DNA from 3 places in the Erwinia sp. AC075 genome. Region 1 is predicted to be linked to each of the others. Evidence: predicted binding sites of a transcription regulator. Region 1 holds the regulator's gene; each other region holds the start of a gene.
The links. The regulator Fur, encoded in region 1, represses iron uptake genes when iron is present. The targets are predictions, from matches to a motif close to ATAATAATGAGAACNACTATCAA.
Positions count from the first base shown of each region.

Region 2: exbB (tol-pal system-associated acyl-CoA thioesterase) is a predicted target of Fur. The motif match lies at 3,866-3,888, and genes of this name have one in related genera.
Region 3: fes (enterochelin esterase) is a predicted target of Fur. The motif match lies at 1,857-1,879, and genes of this name have one in related genera.

Region 1 is NZ_CEEDEU010000001.1:2,275,383-2,282,024, reverse strand. Features, by position in the region: gene AC0IXH_RS10740 (beta-N-acetylhexosaminidase) at 1-1,071, shown strand, start outside; gene fur (ferric iron uptake transcriptional regulator) at 1,132-1,575, opposite strand; gene fldA (flavodoxin FldA) at 1,937-2,467, opposite strand; gene ybfE (LexA regulated protein) at 2,618-2,899, opposite strand; gene ybfF (esterase) at 3,047-3,811, opposite strand; gene seqA (replication initiation negative regulator SeqA) at 4,062-4,616, shown strand; gene pgm (phosphoglucomutase (alpha-D-glucose-1,6-bisphosphate-dependent)) at 4,647-6,287, shown strand; gene kdpE (two-component system response regulator KdpE) at 6,356-6,642, opposite strand, start outside.
Region 2 is NZ_CEEDEU010000001.1:4,639,109-4,645,750, forward strand. Features, by position in the region: gene dkgA (2,5-didehydrogluconate reductase DkgA) at 1-698, opposite strand, end outside; gene AC0IXH_RS21590 (AraC family transcriptional regulator) at 823-1,716, shown strand; gene AC0IXH_RS21595 (DedA family protein) at 1,744-2,400, opposite strand; gene metC (cystathionine beta-lyase) at 2,507-3,706, opposite strand; gene exbB (tol-pal system-associated acyl-CoA thioesterase) at 3,956-4,687, shown strand; gene exbD (TonB system transport protein ExbD) at 4,693-5,115, shown strand; gene tcuC (tricarballylate/proton symporter TcuC) at 5,166-6,494, opposite strand.
Region 3 is NZ_CEEDEU010000001.1:4,396,444-4,403,085, reverse strand. Features, by position in the region: gene AC0IXH_RS20675 (TonB-dependent siderophore receptor) at 1-1,771, opposite strand, end outside; gene fes (enterochelin esterase) at 1,928-3,166, shown strand; gene fepB (Fe2+-enterobactin ABC transporter substrate-binding protein) at 3,131-4,099, opposite strand; gene cgtA (Obg family GTPase CgtA) at 4,247-5,434, opposite strand; gene rpmA (50S ribosomal protein L27) at 5,764-6,021, opposite strand; gene rplU (50S ribosomal protein L21) at 6,037-6,348, opposite strand; gene ispB (octaprenyl diphosphate synthase) at 6,603-6,642, shown strand, end outside.

The DNA of each region.
Region 1 (6,642 bases):
CCGCTGAAGACCTGGCATTTCGGCGGAGATGAAGCCAAAAACATTCGCTTAGGATCCGGCTATTCGGATAAGAACACACCCGTTGAAGGCACCGGTTTACTGGACTTAAGCCAGCAAGATAAGCCGTGGGCAAAATCCCAGGTCTGCCAGACGATGATTGAAGAAGGAAAGATTGAAGACCTGGATCATCTGCCGAGCGACTTTGCCCTTAACGTCAGCAAGCAGGTTAAGGCACACGGTATCGGCAAAATGCAGGCCTGGCAGGATGGTATTAAAGACGCTAAAAATGCCAAAGCCTTCGCAACGGACAGGGTTGCGGTCAACTTCTGGGATACGCTGTTTTGGGGCGGTTTTGATTCTGCCAATGACTGGGCAGGCAAAGGTTATGAAGTGATCGTCTCCAATCCGGATTACCTGTATCTCGATTTTCCTGCCGAGGTGAATCCGCTGGAGCGGGGATACTACTGGGGAACGCGCTTTACCGATGAACGGAAAATTTTCCACTTCGCGCCGGATAACTTGCCACAAAACGCCGAGACTTCCGTCGATCGCGACGGCAAACCTTTCACGGCTAAATCTGACAAGCCCTGGCCTGGCGCTCACGGCATCTCCGCTCAACTGTGGAGTGAAACCACCCGTACCGACGCGCAGGTGGAGTACAAGCTTTTCCCGCGCATTTTGTCCGTGGCGGAACGCGCCTGGCACCGCGCAGCCTGGGAGCAGGATTATAAAGCCGGCAAAGAGTATACCGGCGGCAAAACCCGCCTGGTAGACCAGCAGGCTCAGCTGAAGGACTGGCAGCGGTTTGCCAACCTTCTGGGGCAACGTGAATTGGCAAAACTGGATAAAGCCGGCATTGCTTATCGCTTGCCGGTGCCCGGTGGGGTGGTGCAGGACGGTAAGCTGGTGGTCAATACCGAGCTACCGGGCTTAACCGTTGAGTACAGCCTGGACGAGGGGACAACCTGGCAGCAGTGGCAGGCGGATCAACCGCCGGCGGTGGCCGGTAAGGTATTGCTGCGTACGCGCAGTCCTGATGGTCTGCGCGTCAGCCGGACGGAAGCGCTGTAACGGGGCGACAGGCAAAAAAAAACCGGTGAAGGATCACCGGTTTTTTGCTGTTAGTGTAGATTACTTGTCGTGCAGCGTCTCATCTTCACGGCAGTCACCGGTTGAGCAGTGACCGTAAAGGTACAGGCTGTGGTTACTGAGTTTGATGCCGTGGCGCGTGGCGATATCACGCTGGCGAGCTTCGATGTTTTCATCACGGAACTCGATCACCTTGCCACAATCCAGGCAAATCAGATGATCGTGGTGATGCTGCTGAGTCAGTTCGAAAACGGATTTACCACCTTCGAAATTATGACGGGTAACGATCCCGGCATCATCAAATTGGTTAAGAACGCGGTAAACCGTCGCCAGACCAATCTCTTCGCCCATGTCAATCAGACGCTTGTACAAGTCTTCCGCACTGACGTGATGGCCCTCAGGTTCCTGAAGTACTTCCAGAATTTTAAGTCGTGGAAGCGTGACTTTCAGGCCGGCCTTCTTTAATGCGGTGTTATTGTCAGTCATGCGGATATTGTCCTGTTACTTTGCTAGTCACTTTGTGGCTGAAAAGCCCTGAACATCGGTCGTCGCGAAAAGCCAAACGTCTCATTATAGAACTGATATTTCGAAATGAACACCACTGGCGATGCATCTCAATCAAGGGAGGTAAGGAGAAGAGTCGTTACGTCCGTGAGAGCAAGCGGTTGGGCTGACATTTCGCTCTGCCTCATCATAGTCGCTATTAGAGCGAAAGGCGCTGAGAAAGCGGGTGACCGATGGCGATATTTTACAGATTTGCAGATGAAAGTTACAAAAATGTGTCTATTACTTCTATAGGAAAAACCACTGGCCTGATGTGAGATACCTCCCAATCAGGCCGGTCTGATTACGCTTCCAGGATTTCTTTCAGCTGGAGCTCGTCATAAATCTGTTTGACCCACTGCTCGGTGCGCTCACTGGTGAGTTCTGGCTGACGATCTTCGTCAATAGCCAGACCGAGGAAGTGCTTATCATCCGCCAGCCCTTTCGAGGCTTCAAAATGGTAGCCTTCAGTTGGCCAGTGACCGACGATCACCGCGCCTTTAGGCTCGATAATGTCGCGGATGGTGCCCATCGCGTCACAGAAGTACTCAGCGTAATCTTCCTGATCGCCACAACCGAACAGCGCAACGAGCTTGCCGTTGAAATCAATTTCTTCCAACGTCGGGAAGAAATCATCCCAGTCGCACTGCGCTTCGCCGTAGTACCAGGTTGGGATACCGAGCAGCAGAATATCAAAGGCTTCAAGGTCTTCTTTGCTGCTTTTAGCGATATCATGAACTTCAGCCACCTCTTTACCGAGCTGCTTCTGGATCACTTTTGCAATGTTTTCTGTATTGCCCGTATCGCTGCCAAAGAAAATGCCTACGATTGCCATGACTTACTAACCTCTTGAAACGTATTGATAGGGTAAAGGCTGCTTATTACAGATACCGGCAATGATAGCAGACAGCTACAGGGGGATAAATGAGTAATCCGCCTGCTTTTGTCGCTTTGTGCTTCACCGGGGGGTGCTGAAAGCGCCTGTTCAGCGGTCCTGATCGGCCAACTGCGCCATGACCATTTCTTCAATCAGCTCGCTGCGGCTCATATTACGCTGCTCGGCAAGCTGGTTCAGAGCATCAACCGCGTCACTGTTCATTTTCAGTTCAACGCGCTTCAGCCCGCGCACTTTATCGCGCTTAAGCTGGTTGCGTTTGTTGATACGCAGCTGCTCATCACGCGTCAGCGGATTGGTTTTTGGTCGTCCCGGGCGACGGTCATCTGCGAACAGATCGATCGTGGTGCGGTCCGTGTTTTCTTTTGCCATAGAATCGTGATACTGAAAGGCTGGAGTTCTGATGGTTCAGGCCTGATGTCGGCTGAAATTCGTGCAGCGACAAATTTTTAGCGCGCCATCATACCCCAGCGAAAGTCATGACGACAATGATTTAGCCATCTCAGGATATAATTGTTTTTACAGCGCAAAAAAACGGCGTATTGCGCGCAAAACAGCATCAGGTTTCTCGGCATGGACCCAGTGACCGGCACCGTTGACCACATGCGCACGGGCTTTGGGGAACTGCGCCAGCAGGGCGTCACGATATTCATCGGCCAGGTAGGGCGAACGTTCGCCGCGAATAAACAGCGCGGGATGCTCCCAGGCCGGAACCGGCTGCCAGCCAATAATCCGATCGTAGCACTGCCACAGCACCGGCACGTTAAACCGCCATTCCCCTTGCTGGAAGGATTTCAGCAGAAACTGAATCACGCCTTCTTCTTCTATCGTTTCACGCATCAGCGCTGCGGCATCGCTGCGTTGCGTAATGCCCGCTGCGGTGACCGCCTTCAGCGCCGCAAAAATCGTATCGTGATGGCGAGTCGGATAAGCGACCGGTGCCATATCGATAACCACCAGCTGCTCGATGCGTTCTGGCGCCAGCGCGGTTAACGCCATCGCCACTTTTCCGCCCATCGAATGTCCGATGACCGCGAACCGGTCAATCCCTTCGTCATCTAGCGTTTCCAGTACATCGCGGGCCATCGCCTGATAATCCATCTGGTCATCGCGAGGCGATAAACCGTGGTTTCTCAGGTCGATCTGCACCAGCTGGCGATCGTCCTTTAACCCTCGCGCCAACACGGACAAATTATCAAGGCTGCCAAAAAGGCCGTGGATTAACACCACGGGAACCTCAGGGCGGGCGGATTGTTCAGATAGCAAGCGGGTATTCAATTCCATAACAAAGTTCTTACTGTTGAAACGAGGGGTTAGGGTATCATAGATTCACTTTTTCCTGCCGTGACGGCCAGAAAGCGCCCGCCAATCTTTTTGCGGCATATTCTGACTTTTACTGGTATCAGGGGCTGGCGCTACACCCCGGCAGGATTTAACTTTATAATCCTCGTGTTAGAGCTGGAACGATCCTGTGCGGCTTGTTCAGGCAGCGTACAGACCGGCTCTTATCAGCAATAAATTGTACTGGATCAAGATGAAAACTATTGAAGTCGACGAAGAGCTCTACCGTTATATCGCCAGTCACACTCAGCATATTGGTGAAAGCGCCTCTGACATTTTGCGTCGTATGCTTAAATTTACGGCCGGGCAAAAAGCGCCTGCTACCGCAGCGGTAACGGCATCTACTGCCGTGAGCGTCGCCAAAGACGCGGCGCCAGTGAAGGTGGAATCCCGCCCTCAGGACCGCGTTCGCGCGGTGCGTGAGCTGCTGCTGTCTGACGAATATGCTGAGCAGAAGAAAGCGGTTAACCGTTTTATGCTCATCTTGTCGACTTTATATAATCAGGATCCCAAAGCTTTTGCCGCCGCGACCGAGTCACTGCTTGGCCGCACGCGCGTTTACTTTGCAGGCAATCAGCAGACCCTGGTACAGAATGGCACCCATACCAAGCCGCAACATATTCCCGGCACGCCGTATTGGGTGATCACCAACACCAACACAGGTCGCAAACGCAGCATGGTGGAACACATCATGCAGTCAATGCAGTTCCCTGCGGAACTCGCTGACAAGGTTTGCGGCACCCTCTAACTGATAAAGAAGCGTCAGGGAGAATCGCCAATGGCCAATCACCCCCGTGCAGGGCAACCCGCCCAGCAGAGTGATTTGATTAACGTTGCACAATTAACGTCACAGTATTATGTCCTGCAGCCCGATCTGAGCAACCCGGAACATGCGGTTAAATTCGGGACTTCTGGCCATCGCGGCAGTGCAGGGCGTCAGAGCTTTAACGAGACGCACATTCTGGCTATTGCTCAGGCGATTGCAGAAGAACGCAAAAAGAACGGCATTACCGGTCCTTGCTTCGTCGGCAAAGATACCCATGCGCTCTCCGAACCTGCGATCATTTCCGTACTGGAAGTGCTGGCCGCGAACGGTGTCGATGTGATTGTGCAGCTGGACAATGGCTATACGCCAACGCCTGCGATCTCCAATGCTATTCTGGAGCACAACAAAGCCGGTGGCCTTCAGGCCGATGGCATTGTGATCACGCCTTCGCACAACCCACCGGAAGATGGCGGCATTAAATACAACCCGCCAAACGGTGGCCCGGCTGACACTAACGTCACCAAAGTGGTTGAAGACCGTGCCAATGCTCTGATTAAAGATGGCCTGAAAGGCGTTAAGCGCATCGCGCTGGACAAAGCCTGGGAAAGCGGCCATCTTCAGGAAAAAGACCTGATCCAGCCTTACATTGAAGGCCTGGCGCAGATCGTTAACATTCCTGCTATTCAGAAAGCGGGCCTGAAAATTGGTGTCGATCCGTTAGGCGGTTCAGGGATTGCTTACTGGCAGCGTATTGCCGAGTTCTACAACCTTGATCTGACCATCGTGAACGATTCGGTCGATCAGACCTTCCGCTTTATGCACCTCGATAAAGATGGCGTGATCCGCATGGATTGCTCGTCTGAGAGCGCGATGGCGGGTCTGCTGGCGCTGCGTGATAAATTCGATCTGGCCTTTGCCAACGATCCGGATTATGACCGCCACGGTATCGTCACGCCTGCTGGCCTGATGAACCCGAACCACTACCTGGCCGTTGCAATCAACTACCTGTTCCAGAACCGTCCGCAGTGGGGCAAAGATGTCGCCGTCGGCAAAACGCTGGTTTCCAGCGCGATGATCGACCGCGTGGTTAACGACATTGGTCGCAAGCTGGTGGAAGTGCCGGTTGGCTTTAAATGGTTTGTTGACGGCCTGTACGATGGCAGCTTTGGTTTCGGCGGCGAAGAGAGTGCGGGTGCTTCCTTCCTGCGCTTTGACGGCACGCCGTGGTCTACCGACAAAGACGGCATCATCATGTGCCTGCTGGCGGCAGAAATCACTGCGGTAACCGGCAAGAATCCACAGCAGCATTATGACGAACTGGCCGCGCGCTTCGGCGCCCCGAGCTACAACCGTCTGCAGGCTTCTGCGACTTCTGCACAAAAAGCGGCGCTGTCTAAACTGTCACCAGAAATGGTCAGTGCCGATACGCTGGCGGGCGATCCGATCACTGCACGCCTGACGGCAGCGCCGGGTAACGGTGCTTCTATCGGCGGTCTGAAAGTGATGACCGAGAACGGCTGGTTTGCAGCGCGTCCTTCGGGCACTGAAGATGCATACAAAATCTACTGCGAGAGCTTCCTCGGTGCTGAGCACCGTGAGCAGATCGAGAAAGAAGCGGTTGAGATTGTTAGCGAAGTGCTGAAAAACGCCTAATCGCGAAGCTTCAGAAAAACCAAAAGGCGCTGATATAGCGCCTTTTTTATTGCCTGCGCCGCAGCCATTCACGGCATAAAGCGGTAGCCGACACCGGTTTCGGTGATCAAATGGCGAGGTTGCGCCGGATCGTTTTCCAGCTTCTGCCGCAGATGTCCCATATAGATGCGCAGATAATGGCTGTGCTCGACGGCATTGGGTCCCCAAACCTGGTTAAGCAGTTGACGTTGCGTCATGACTTTTCCGGCGTGATTCAACAGGCTGACCAGCAGACGAAACTCAATGGGCGTCAGATGCAGATCCGCACCGCCTTTGGTGACGCGTCGCCCGGCAATATCCACGCAGACGTCGCTAA
Region 2 (6,642 bases), 2.4 Mb from region 1:
ACCGATTTCGGGATCACCACCAGGCCGCTATCCAGATGCCAGCGAATCACGATCTGCGCCGGGGTTTTGCCGTATTTTTTCGCCAGGTCCTTAATAATCTCCTGATCAAATACGCCTTTACCGCCCTGCGCTAACGGACTCCAGGACTCGGTCTGAATATGGTGCATCGCATTCCACGCGTGCAGCGTGCGCTGCTGCAGCATTGGATGCAGTTCAATCTGATTGACCACCGGGCTGACGCCAGTCTCTTCCAGCAGGCGTTTCAGGTGGGCCTCCTGGAAATTACAGACGCCGATACTTTTGGTCAGCCCCTGTTTCTGTAACTCAATCATCGCTTTCCAGGCATCAACGTAGTTGTCTTTTGCCGGGCACGGCCAGTGCATCAGATAAAGATCGACACTCTCCAGCTGCAATTTTTTTAGGCTGGTTTCCATCGCCTGCGGCGCGTTCAGCTGATCGTCATTCCACAGTTTGGTGGTGACAAAGATATCTTCGCGCGGGATATCGGTTTCTTGCAGCGCCTGCCCAATCCCTTCCTCGTTTTTGTAGATGGCGGCGGTATCCAGTGAACGATAGCCGACCTGCAACGCCTTAACTGCAGCGGTGCGGGTATCTTCAATGCTGGCCTGCCAGACACCAAGGCCAATCTGCGGCATCATGTTGCCGTCATGGAGTTTAATTACAGGTTGCTCTGCCATGTTTTCTCCTTTGCAGCGAATGAACCGGCACCTCTGTGCCGGCGAGTGACTCTAAGTCTAGTTGAGAATAGCCGCGCCGTTGGGCATGATGCTATTTGGAATTCTCTGAGAGTAAAACTCGTCTATGGATCGCAACACGCTTTGTACTCAGCTTGCCAGGAAGGTGGTGCATCTGGTGACATCGGGCGCTTCGCCGCTGGCTTCGTTGCCGGATGTTCGCCTGATTTATGCCGACAAGCCCAGCGGACGGACGCCGGTGCTCTATTCTTCGGGGATTGTGATCCTGTTCCAGGGGCAGAAAACCGGCTACCTCGGCAATAATGTTTTTCATTACGACGCCACGGAATACCTGATGCTGACCGTGCCGCTGTCGGTCGAGTGTGAAACTTTCGCCACGCCGGAAGCGCCGCTGGCCGGGATCCTGCTGAACGTCGATCCGGTCAAGCTACAGGATTTGCTGATTGATATTGGCGATGACGACAGCTTCCACCCTGAACCGCAAACCCGGGGCATTCACTCCTCCGCGCTGACGGAAGAGATGCTCTGTGCCGCCGAGCGGCTGCTGGATGTGCTGGCGAATCCACGCGATGCCCGCGTGCTGGGCCCGCAGATTGTCAGGGAAATTCTCTATCATGTGCTGCTTGGCCCGTGCGGCGGGGCGCTGATGGCGCTGGTCAGTCGCCACACCCAGTTCAGCCAGATTGCTCGCGCGCTGCGCCGCATCGAACACCATTACACCGATAACCTCAGCGTTGACCTGCTGGCCGCAGAAGTGAATATGAGCGTCTCGGCGTTTCACCATAACTTTAAAGCGGTGACCAGCACCTCGCCGTTGCAGTATCTGAAGAGCTACCGGCTGCATCAGGCGCGGATGCTGATGCTGCATGAAGGATTGAAGGCCAGCGCGGCGGCAATGCGGGTAGGGTATGAAAGTGCTTCGCAGTTTTCGCGCGAGTTTAAGCGCTATTTCGGCGTCACGCCGGGCGAAGAAGCGACGCGGATGCGTCAGGCGGGATAAGAGAAAGGCCGGAGCACCGGCCTTTTTTTACGCCGATTTTTTACGGCGGATCAGCAGTACCACGCTGCCGATTAATCCGGCACAGAGCAGCACCAGCGGCAGCACCATCAGAATGGTCATCACCTGATCTTCGTGCCGTTTGATAAACGGCACCTGGGTGATGGCAAAGCCCAGCGACACCAGAATGCCTACCCAGAGAAAACCGCTCAGCCAGTTAAACAGCTGGAAGCGGCCGTTTTTCAGGCCGGAAATCCCCGCCATGGTTGGCAGAATGGTGCGGACAAAGCCCAGAAAACGGCCAACGATCAAAGCCGTCAGTCCGTGGCGATGAAACAGATTCCACGCCCGCTGGTGATACTGCACCGGCAGATGCATCAGCCAGCTTTTCACCAGCCGCGTATTGCCCAGCCAGCGTCCCTGTAAATAGCTTAGCCAGCAGCCGAGGCTGGCGGCCAGCGTCAGGATCGCCACCGTAGGCACAAAGTCCATCACCCCTTTGGCAATCATCGCGCCTGCCAGTAACAGCAGGCTGTCGCCCGGCAGAAACGAGGCGGGCAACAGGCCATTTTCAAGAAACAGGGTAGCGAACATAATGCAATAAACTACCCAAATGACGTCCGGATTGGCCAGCGCAGCAAAATCCTGATGCCACAGCGCCTGAACAATCTCATGCAATACACCCATCTTAATTCCTGTTTACTGCGTTAAGCTGCCATTGTAGCGCTAATCCCCTCACCACACTTTGATCAAGGGCGCGGATGTCGCACCGTTAATCGTCCGTTTAGCTTTATCAGGCAGGACAGGCGGAAAGACGAGCAAATCCGGCAGCCAGGTCTTCAATCAGGTCGTCAACGTTCTCCAGGCCAATATGCAGGCGCACCAGCGTGCCAGTGAAATCCACGCCGCCGGCCGGCCGGATTTCCGCCAGCTCTTCCGGCTGATTAGCGAGGATCAGCGACTCGTAGCCGCCCCAGGAATAGGCCATGCTGAAGTGTTCGAAGTGATCGAGATACTCAGCCAGCTGCTTGTCGGTCAAACGCGCTTTCAGCACAAATGAGAACAGGCCGCTGCTGCCGGTAAAGTCGCGCTGCCAGAATTCATGTCCCTTACATTGTGGCAGAGCAGGATGATTGACCACGGAAACTTCGGCCCGATCCGCCAGCCAGTGGGCGACCTTTATTGCGCTTTCTTCATGCTGACGCAGGCGCACGGCCAGCGTTCTTAATCCCCGGCTGGCCATATACGCGGTATCGGCATCGACCATCTGACCCATCAGATAGGAGTTTTCACGCAGCTGTGCCCAGCAACGTTCATTGGCAACGGCGGTGCCGATCATCGCGTCGGAGTGACCAATCAGATACTTGGTGCCGGCCTGAATGGAAATATCGACGCCAAAATCCAGCGCGCGGAACAGAATGCCGGCGGCCCAGGTATTGTCGATCATGATCACCGCATCCGGCGCTTTGCTGCGCACGGCGGCGACAATCGCCGGGACATCCTGCACTTCCATGGTGATCGAGGCCGGAGATTCGAGAAACACCACCTTGGTATTTGGCTGCACCCGTTCGGCAATTTCCGCACCGATGCAGTGATCGAACCAGGTAGTGGAGACATTCATTTTGCTGAGAATTTTGGTGCAGAAGTCCTGCGTCGGCTCATAGACCGAGCCCGCCATCAGCACGTTATCGCCAGCAGAAACAAAGGCCAGAATGGCGTTAGCAACCGCCGCCGCGCCGCAAGGATAGAGCGCACAGCCCGCGCCGCCTTCCAGTTCGGTCATCGCGTCTTGCAGGGAAAAGTGGGTCAGCGTGCCGCGACGGCCGTAAAATAACTCGCCATCGGCGCGGCCAGCGGTACAGCGTTTTTTCTCAGCCACGCTATCAAACACCAGCGAGGAGGCCCGCTGGATCACGCTATTCACTGAGCCCTGGGTAAAACGTTTACTGCGTCCGGCGGCAATCAGCGCCGTTTCAATTTTTTTACTGGTCATCGGAATGCTCTGTTTGCGGATGTCTGGTCTGCCTTAACGTTAACACGGCAGGCGGCTGGGCGAAATTAAGCGTAGGGCACTGTGAGAAAGATTCAGCAAAAGTCGGCTGGATATGCGTTAAATCAGGAAAGTGTGTAAAAAATGTTACCCCAAAAGTAAATAGTAATGATAACCACTATCAATTCAGCACTGATTTGGTATGATCCGCATTGGTTTTTTTTACCCGTTGAATGACGTTGGAGACACAGCGTGACGAATGATTTGATGCAGACGGATCTTTCCGTCTGGGGCATGTACCAGCATGCGGACATCGTAGTAAAAGTGGTGATGATCGGCTTACTGCTGGCATCTGTCGTGACCTGGGCGATCTTCTTCAGTAAAAGTTTTGAACTCAGCGCCGCGAAACGCCGCCTGAAAAACGAACAGAACGCGCTGGCAGGTGCACGCTCTCTGCAGGAAGCCGCGCAGATCAGCGCCAGCTTTAAAGCGGGCAGCCTGACCACGCAGTTTCTGAAAGAAGCGGAAAACGAGCTGGAACTTTCCGCAGGCTCCGACGACGACAACGGCATCAAAGAGCGTACCTCTTTCCGCCTGGAGCGCCGCGTGGCGTTCTTTAGCCGTCACGCGGGCCGCGGCAACGGTTTCCTCGCCACCATCGGCGCCATCGCACCGTTCGTCGGTTTGTTTGGTACGGTGTGGGGCATCATGAACAGCTTTATCGGCATTGCCCAGACCCAGACCACTAACCTGGCAGTGGTTGCACCGGGAATTGCGGAAGCCCTGCTGGCCACCGCTATCGGTCTGGTTGCGGCCATCCCCGCCGTGGTGATCTACAACGTCTTTGCCCGCCTGATCGGCAACTACAAAGCGTCAATGGGCGATGTTGCCGCCCAGGTGATGCTGCTGCAAAGCCGCGATCTGGACCTGGCCGCCAGCGGCAGCGTACAGCGTGCGCCCGCTCAGAAACTGCGGGTAGGATAAGCACCATGGCAATGCGATTGAATGAAGATCTCGAAAGCAACGGCGAAATGCATGAAATCAACGTCACGCCGTTTATCGACGTGATGCTGGTGCTGCTGATTATCTTTATGGTCGCCGCGCCGCTGGCAACCGTTGACGTCCGCGTTAACCTTCCTGCTTCCACCAGTGCGCCGCAGCCGCGTCCTGAGAAGCCGGTTTACCTGTCAATCAAAGCCGACAAGCAGCTGTTCATTGGCAACAATGCGGTGACGCCGGAAACGCTGTTGAATGCGCTGAACAGTCAGACCGAAGGCAATAAAGAGACCACCATTTTCTTCCAGGCAGATAAGTCTGTGGATTATGAAACGCTGATGGGCGTGATGGATAAACTGCGTCAGGCGGGATATCTGAAGATTGGTCTGATGGGAATGGAAACCGCCGGGAAGTAACCGACGGGCGTTAAAAAAAGGGCCGACATGCAGATGTCGGCCCTTTTTTATTACAGCTGCACCGCCGGGGCGCCGCTGTGTCGGGTCTGGTACTGACAGATCAGGCGCTTGATAATCATTGTCCCAATCAATCCGCACACGGCGGCAAAGGTCAGCCAGACGCCAGGCATCGCCTTATCGCCGGTGACGTGGATCAGGTAGCTGGAGATGGCCGGGGTGAAGCCGCCGAACAGGGCGGTTGCCAGGCTGTAAGCCAGTGAGAAACCGGTCGCCCGCACTTCCGCCGGCATCACTTCTGCCAGATACACCACCATCGCACCGTTATAGCTGGCGTAGAGGAACGAGAGCCACAGTTCCGCTTCCAGCAGGTGGGAAAGGCTCGGGGAACCGACCAGCCAGTGCAGCACCGGCCACGCGGTGGCAATCATCAGCAGCGTAAAGAAAATCAGCAGCGGACGGCGGCCATAACGGTCAGACACGGTACCCATGATCGGCAGCCAAATCAGGTTAGACACGCCCACGCACAGGGTGACGAAGAAGCTCTGTTTATCGCTCATCATCAGCACGGTTTTGCCGAAGGTGGGGGTAAACGCGGTGATCATATAGAACATCACCGTGGTGGTGACCACCATCAGCATGCCCGCCAGCACCAGCGCCCAGTTGCTGGCGACCGAGCGGATGATTTGCTTCATCGACGGGTGCGTTTTACGCTGGCTGAACGCTTCGGTCTCTTCCAGCTTGCTCCGGATCCAGAACAGGAACGGCACAATCATACAGCCGATCACAAACGGGATACGCCAGCCCCATTCGGTGACCTGATCTTTTTCCAGCAGATGGTTCAGGCCCAGGCCTAACAGCGCCGCAAAAATCACTGCGATCTGCTGGCTACCCGACTGCCAGCTAACGAAGAAGCCCTTGCGGTTCTTCGGCGCGATCTCGGCCAGATAAACCGAAACGCCGCCCAGCTCAACCCCGGCAGAGAAGCCCTGCAACAGGCGTCCTAACAGGATCAGGATCGGCGCGGCGGCACCCAGCGTGTTGTAACCCGGCACCACGGCAATGGTCAGCGTGCCGATGGCCATCAGGCCCAGCGTCATCAGCAGCCCTTTGCGGCGGCCATGATGGTCAATATACGACCCCAGCACGATGGCACCCAATGGCCGCATCAGGAATCCTGCGCCGAAGGTCATCAGCGTCAGCATCAGCGAGGCAAAGGGATCGTCACCCGGGAAAAAGGTTTTAGCGATAGCCGTGGCGTAATAACCAAACACCATGAAATCGAACATTTCCAGGAAATTACCGCTGGTCACATTGAAGATGGTTCTGGCATTACCCTGAGGCTTGCGGGCGGGATTTGGGGGAGAAGTCACGGCAGTCATACAGCATCCTTTTGGGTTTTCTTCCGTTTTATCCTGCCAGCCGCGGATTTAATGTGATGACGGTCACCGTTAGCCGGGCGCTGGGCAGACTCTTCGTAACAAATTATTAACACATGCAGTGCCAGCCATTATTCAGGCAGAAAAGCCG
Region 3 (6,642 bases), 2.1 Mb from region 1:
CTGATTCAGTCAGCGGCAGGTTAACCGTCCCCTCCAGCCCTTCCACTACCGCTTTGGGCACATTCTCCCACTGGTAGATATCAGTACCGCCTGAAGTTGAGGTGCCACTTGGCTGATAGCCGGCTTCAATTTTATTGCGATAATCATTGCGGAACCAGGTGATCCCGGCCTGATAGCCTTCATGCTTATACTCGATCCCCACTTCCTTGTTAATGCTGGTTTCTGCTTTGAGGTCGTCATTTCCCATCAGATAGCAGGCGCCGGCACTGTCTGCACAGCCTTGCCCACGGCTGTACAGGACGTAATTTGGATTGGTCTGGTAAAGGCTCGGTGCTTTGTAGGCGCGGGCAATGCCCAGCTTCAGGGTGAAGTCATCGTCCAGCGCCTGTGAAAGGTTCAACGAAGGACTCCAGTTATCACCGACAATACTGTGGTGATCAAATCTCAAACCGGGCACCAGCGTGGTACTGTCAGTGAGCTCGATATTGTCTTCAGCAAACAACGAGAATATTTCTGCAGAGGAGTAAGGGCTGCGGTTGCTGCTTCCGATCCCTTCAATGTTACCGCCGGACAGCGCCTGAGTATTGGAAGCCCCGTCTTTCATGCGTTGCTGATTCCATTCGACGCCAAACGTTGCGGTCTGATTGACCAACAGCTCAAAAGGAACGCTGATTTCACTGTGCAACAATACGTCATCCAGCTGGATGGTGGAGAAGCCGCTGTCGGAGAAAATCCCTTCCGTACCGCCTGCCAGCCCTTCGTTCATCCGGCTGTTACGCGTGTTTTCATACTGCGCATAACTGCGGGTGCTGATGCCGTTATCCCACACGCCTGTCCACGTGGTGGCGAAGTCCTGACGGTAGAGACGGTTAGTCTCATTGCCATAGTTGTCCTGCACCAGTGCGCTGGTATTGGTATTTTGCGTGTCTCCGGCGTACAGATTTCCTTGCCGACTGTAGCCTGCACTGAATTCCAGTACCTGGCGTGGCGCAAACTCCCAACGCAATTTGCCGTGGATATCTTTATTTTCCACCCCTTCCCGCCCTGCCGGCACCGTATCAGCATACGTGCCGGTTCTCAGTGACTGATGCCCTTCATTGATAAACTGCGCATCAGCCTGCGTTTTACTGAGGTTGCCATACAGCATAAAGCTGACGGCATCAGAGAGCGGCCCACTGAGTGAGAAGTTGGTGCGTTTGGTCGATCCTTCAGAGCGATGCTCCGGCATATTCAGATAGCTATTCCAGGCACCATGCCACTCATTACTGGCCTGCTTAGTGATAATATTCACCACGCCACCTGCGGCGCCGTTACCATAGCGCGCTGCGGCAGGCCCGCGAATCACCTCAATATGGTCGACCATTTCAGGTGGAACCCAGTTGGTGTCTCCACGCGTATCACGCTCGCCACGCCAGCCTAACCGTACCGAGTTGCGGCTGGAAACGGGCAGACCGTCAATCAGGATAAGCGTGTTTTCTGGACCCATGCCACGAATATCAATCTGACGGTTGTTACCGCGCTGTCCGCTGGTTGAGTTGCCGGTCAGGTTGACGCCTGGCATGGTCCGAATGATTTCAGAGAGATCTCTGGCGGGAGGACGTTTTTTGATTTCGTCGGCCGTAATGGTCGAAACGCCTGGCGCCTGAAGCGTCTGCTGCGCGGCCGTCACCATCAGCGTGCCACCATTGGCATCAACGGTGTCTGCCTGAGCCAGCGCGACGCCTCCCAGTCCTGCGAGAATCGTCAGTGATAAGCGTGAAAATCTGGTCATGAAGCCTGTTTCCCTACAAATATGCCCTTCAAAATTACCCGGGCCAAATTGGCAAAAGTGCGGCAACACACTATTGCAAATGCAAATAATTATCAATACGATTATTACAATCATTTCTATTTTTGTCAGAAAGTTCACTCAGTGGTTTGATAATCTATGACGGCTTTAACATCTGTAATCGGAACAGAGGCCTGGTGGCAATCTGTCGCTCAACAAGGCACCCCATTTATCGCCAGGGAAAAGGGAAAAAACGCCTTAGTGACTTTCCTCTGGCGCGATCCTGACGGGGATGAGTTCCACTCGGCGATCCGCAACGTCTGGCTGAACATTATCGGCATAACCGACCATCATCGTGGTGGGCTTCCCCACTCTCTTAAGCGCATTGCTGGAACCGACGTCTGGCAGACCACTCTGTCCCTGAGCCAGGGCTGGCGTGGCAGTTACTCTTTGATGCCTGACACCGCAGATGAGTTGCCCGCCGAACCGCTTTCGATGCTTTCCCTGAGACAGTGGTGGCAGCAGAAATTCCCACTGGCACAACCCGATCGTTACAATCCGCTGGCGGGCTGGCAAAACGGACGTGGTCACTGGGTGTCTCCGCTGCATATGCCTGCAGCACCAGCGCAACCCGAGTGGCAGACTGAGGATAATCGGCTTGAAACCCTGAACTTGAGCTGGGAGAGCGTGTTACTGGGTAATACCCGAGACGTGGCGATACTGGCCACCGGCGAAGAAAATCCCCTTCATCGTCCACTGGTGATCCTGCTTGACGGGAAATTTTGGCTAATGAGTCAACCTGTTGCAGCGCCATTGGCAACGCTGACACGCAGCGGAGACCTGCCTGAAGCGGTATACATATTTATCGATTCGGTGGATAACTCGCTGAGAGCCGCAGAGCTCCCCTGTAATCCGCTCTTCTGGCAGGCCATTCAACAGGAATTGTTACCCGAACTGCGGCGGAAAATCGCGTTTTCCGGGCAAGCAAAAAATACCGTTGTTGTTGGACAGAGTTTTGGTGGCCTCGCGGCGGTGTATGCGGTGCTGAACTGGCCTGAACGCTTTGGCTGTGCGCTTAGTCAGTCAGGATCTTTTTGGTGGCCACGCCGGGATCACCAACCTGAGCAAGCGACAGGGTTGTTGATACAACAGGTTGTAAAGGGAATTGCCGGAATGCCCGGGCAACGCATTGCACTGGATGCAGGCTGGCATGAGAAAATCATTCTTGATTCGAACCGGCAGTTATATCCCCTGCTGGTCGATGCTGGCCTTGATGTCCGCTTTCGGGAGATTGACGGCGGTCATGATGCCCTCTGCTGGCGCGGAGGGATCACGGACGGACTTAAGTGGTTATGGTCCGACTCAGTGAGCAGCGAAGAGATCCCTAAGTCGCGTTAAAAGATGGTTTGCACTGTAGTAGTCAAGGCGGAAGCTGTCATTCCCCAGCGTATAGACCTGCTGATGCTGAACGGCAGGCGACGCCGCCAGTAAAGGCGCAGACAGCAGTGCCACTTTGCCAGATTGATCGGCGGCGAACATCAATACAGATTGCCCATTGATCCCCGTCACCAGGCTCTCGCCACTGAGTGGGATAATGTCTTTGCGTTGCAACCTCCGTTGCGCCTGAGCCAGTTCAGCGGGCACCGTGGCCAGGGTAAACCCCAATGATTCCAGCAATTGCCCCTGCGCAGAGTCGCGGGTCCAGAGATTAGCGGCCTGACTTTGTGGATTGAACACCAGTGCAGAGACGGGCTGCGGTGGCAATACTATTGCCGCTTTGACGGCAGCGACTCGTCTGGCAAATGACTGAATAGAAGCCTCCGCTTCGGTCTCCTTTCCGGTGGCTTTTGCAAGTTGTCGCTCTGTTTGCTGCCAGCTCTGCTGGTCGTAATTAATCACCAGCGTGGGTGCAATCAGCGAAAGGCGGTCATACAGCGTGACAGCTGAGTCTTTTCCCGTTGCGCTGACCACGATCAAATCTGGATCCTGCGCGGCGATGGCTTCCAGACTGGCTTCCCCTGTGGGTAACGGTTTTACCCCGCGGGCGCTGGCAATATCGCCCCATTGACGAAAGAACCCCCGATCATCGGCAAGCCGTTTTCCAGGCTGAGTTACCCCGCTGGCAATAACCGGGGCTTCAATCGCCAGTAATGAGCCAGTAAGCGTCACGCTGGTTGAAACAATACGTCGCGGCGGCTGCTTAAGCACAACTTCCCCCTTTGAGGTTGAAAGATGGCGCGGCCAGTCAGGACGGGCATCAGCCTGGGCGAGAAAGGGGATCAAAAGCAGGCTGAACAGTAGCGGGTAACGCGTGAGGAAGGCAGAGGTCATTATCAGGCTCGTTGGCAAAGCGCCGATGTCAAAACATGGCAAATCGAAGGATGGCAAAGATGATAATAATTATCTTTACCATTTAAAAGACTTAATTGCCCGAGCTGCAGACATAAAAAAAGGACACCGGGGTGTCCTTTTGTTGGATTAACGCTTGTAGATGATTTCGACGCCTTCGTCGTCCTCTTCATCCCAGTCGTCATCCCAGTCGTCGTCTTCCACTTCAACAGCAGATTCTGCTTCAGCTTCTTCGAGTTGCTGGCGATGATAGTCATCCCACATGAACTCGACTTTCTCAGGCTGCTTCTGTGCTTCTTCCGCTTCTTTTGGATTGGCGTTGATAAAGGACATCACATCCCAGCACAATGGCGTTACGCCAGTACGGTTGGCAGCAGAGATCAGATAGTATTTATCTGTCCAGCCCAGCGCATCAGCAATCGCTTTAGCACGAGATTCCGCTTCTTCTTCGTCCAGCAGGTCAACTTTGTTGAACACTAACCAGCGCGGTTTGTTGAAGAGCTTCTCGCTGTATTTTTCCAACTCACCGAGGATGATGCGGGCATTCTCAATCGGATCGGATTCATCAATTGGCGCCAGATCGATGGTGTGTAACAGCACACGGCAGCGCTCAAGGTGCTTAAGGAAGCGAATACCCAGACCCGCGCCATCAGATGCCCCTTCGATCAGACCCGGGATATCGGCGATCACAAAGCTCTGTTCAGTGTCCATACGAACCACGCCGAGGCTTGGTACCAGGGTGGTAAACGGATAGTCAGCCACTTTTGGTTTCGCGGCGGACACCGCACGGATAAAGGTTGATTTACCGGCATTCGGCAAGCCAAGCATACCCACGTCAGCCAGCAGCATCAGTTCCAGCTGAATATCACGCACTTCACCCTTGGTCCCCATCGTTTTCTGACGAGGAGAACGGTTTACGGAGGATTTGAAGCGGGAGTTGCCCAGACCATGCCAGCCGCCTTTCGCGACCATCTGGATCTGACCATGCGTCATCATGTCGCCCAGCGTCTCGCCAGTGCCCTGATCGATGATACGGGTGCCGACCGGCACTTTAATAATAATGTCCTGACCACGTTTGCCGGTACAATCACGGCTCTGACCATTCTGGCCACGCTCTGAACGGAAAGATTTTTCGAAACGGTAGTCAATCAGGGTATTGAGGTTTTCATCGGCCTGCATGTAGACATCGCCGCCGTCACCACCGTCGCCGCCGTCCGGACCGCCTCTTGGGATATATTTCTCACGACGGAAGCTGACGCAGCCATTGCCGCCATCGCCCGCAGCGACGAGTATCGTCGCTTCATCAACAAACTTCATGTTACTTCTCCGTAAATCATTCGCCCGACGCTGGCAAGGTGACGCGTGTCCGGGAGTGATCCGCCGTAGCAAGCTGGTGTGCCTGGTGACGGAAACTGGGTTTCTGGCGCCGCAAAAGCTGTCTTCACGTCGATTCCAGAAAGGGGATCCGCCTCAAGACATCGTGCAGCTGAATATAAAGTGTACAGCAAAAGTGACCTTTGCTGTGAACCCTCAGACGTAATTACGCCGGGGCAGAACGCAGAATGTAAAAAGCCCCGCAATCATAGCGGGGCTTTTAGATTCGCTGCTGAAAGCGGTATCAGGTACCGCTTTCAGGCACGAAAACCTTACTCAGCAACGATGCTGATGTATTTACGGTTGTTCGGGCCTTTCACTTCGAACTGGACCTTGCCGTTTGCAGTTGCAAACAGAGTGTGGTCACGGCCGCAGCCTACGTTGGTGCCCGCATGGAATTTGGTTCCACGCTGACGAACGATGATGCTACCTGCCAGAACAGATTCGCCGCCGAAACGCTTAACGCCGAGGCGTTTTGCATTGGAATCGCGACCATTTCGAGTGGAGCCGCCAGCTTTCTTGTGTGCCATTTGTCAGATCTCCTCTTACGCGCTGATGCCAGTGATCTTCACGTCAGTAAACCACTGACGGTGACCCTGCTGCTTACGGTAATGCTTACGACGACGGAACTTAACAATCTTGATCTTGTCGCCGCGACCATGAGCAATAATTTCTGCCTTGATCAAGCCACCTGAAACTAAAGGCGCGCCAATTGACACATCTTCACCGTTGGCAATCATCAGAACCTGGTCGAATTCAATCGTTTCGCCGGTTGCGATGTCCAGCTTTTCCAGGCGAACGGTCTGACCTTCGCTTACTCGGTGTTGTTTACCACCACTTTGGAAAACCGCGTACATATAAACTCCGCTTTCGCGCTTGCCGTCTTAGTTTCAGGCTGCGCTATAAATATTCACAATAGGGCGCGAATTCTACGCAACTTCCAGGATAATGACAAGTGCCTGATGCGGGGTATTGCAGAAAAAAAACGCTAAGCGAATGCAATTGTTTCGTTGCGCTGATTTTCCAGTACAATCTGTAATACATAACCTGCCGCAGGCACGGGTAAAGACGCTTATCATAGCAGCATACTGAGCAATAGCTGAACAGACTGATGAACTTAGAACAGATAAACGAACTCACCGCGCAAGATA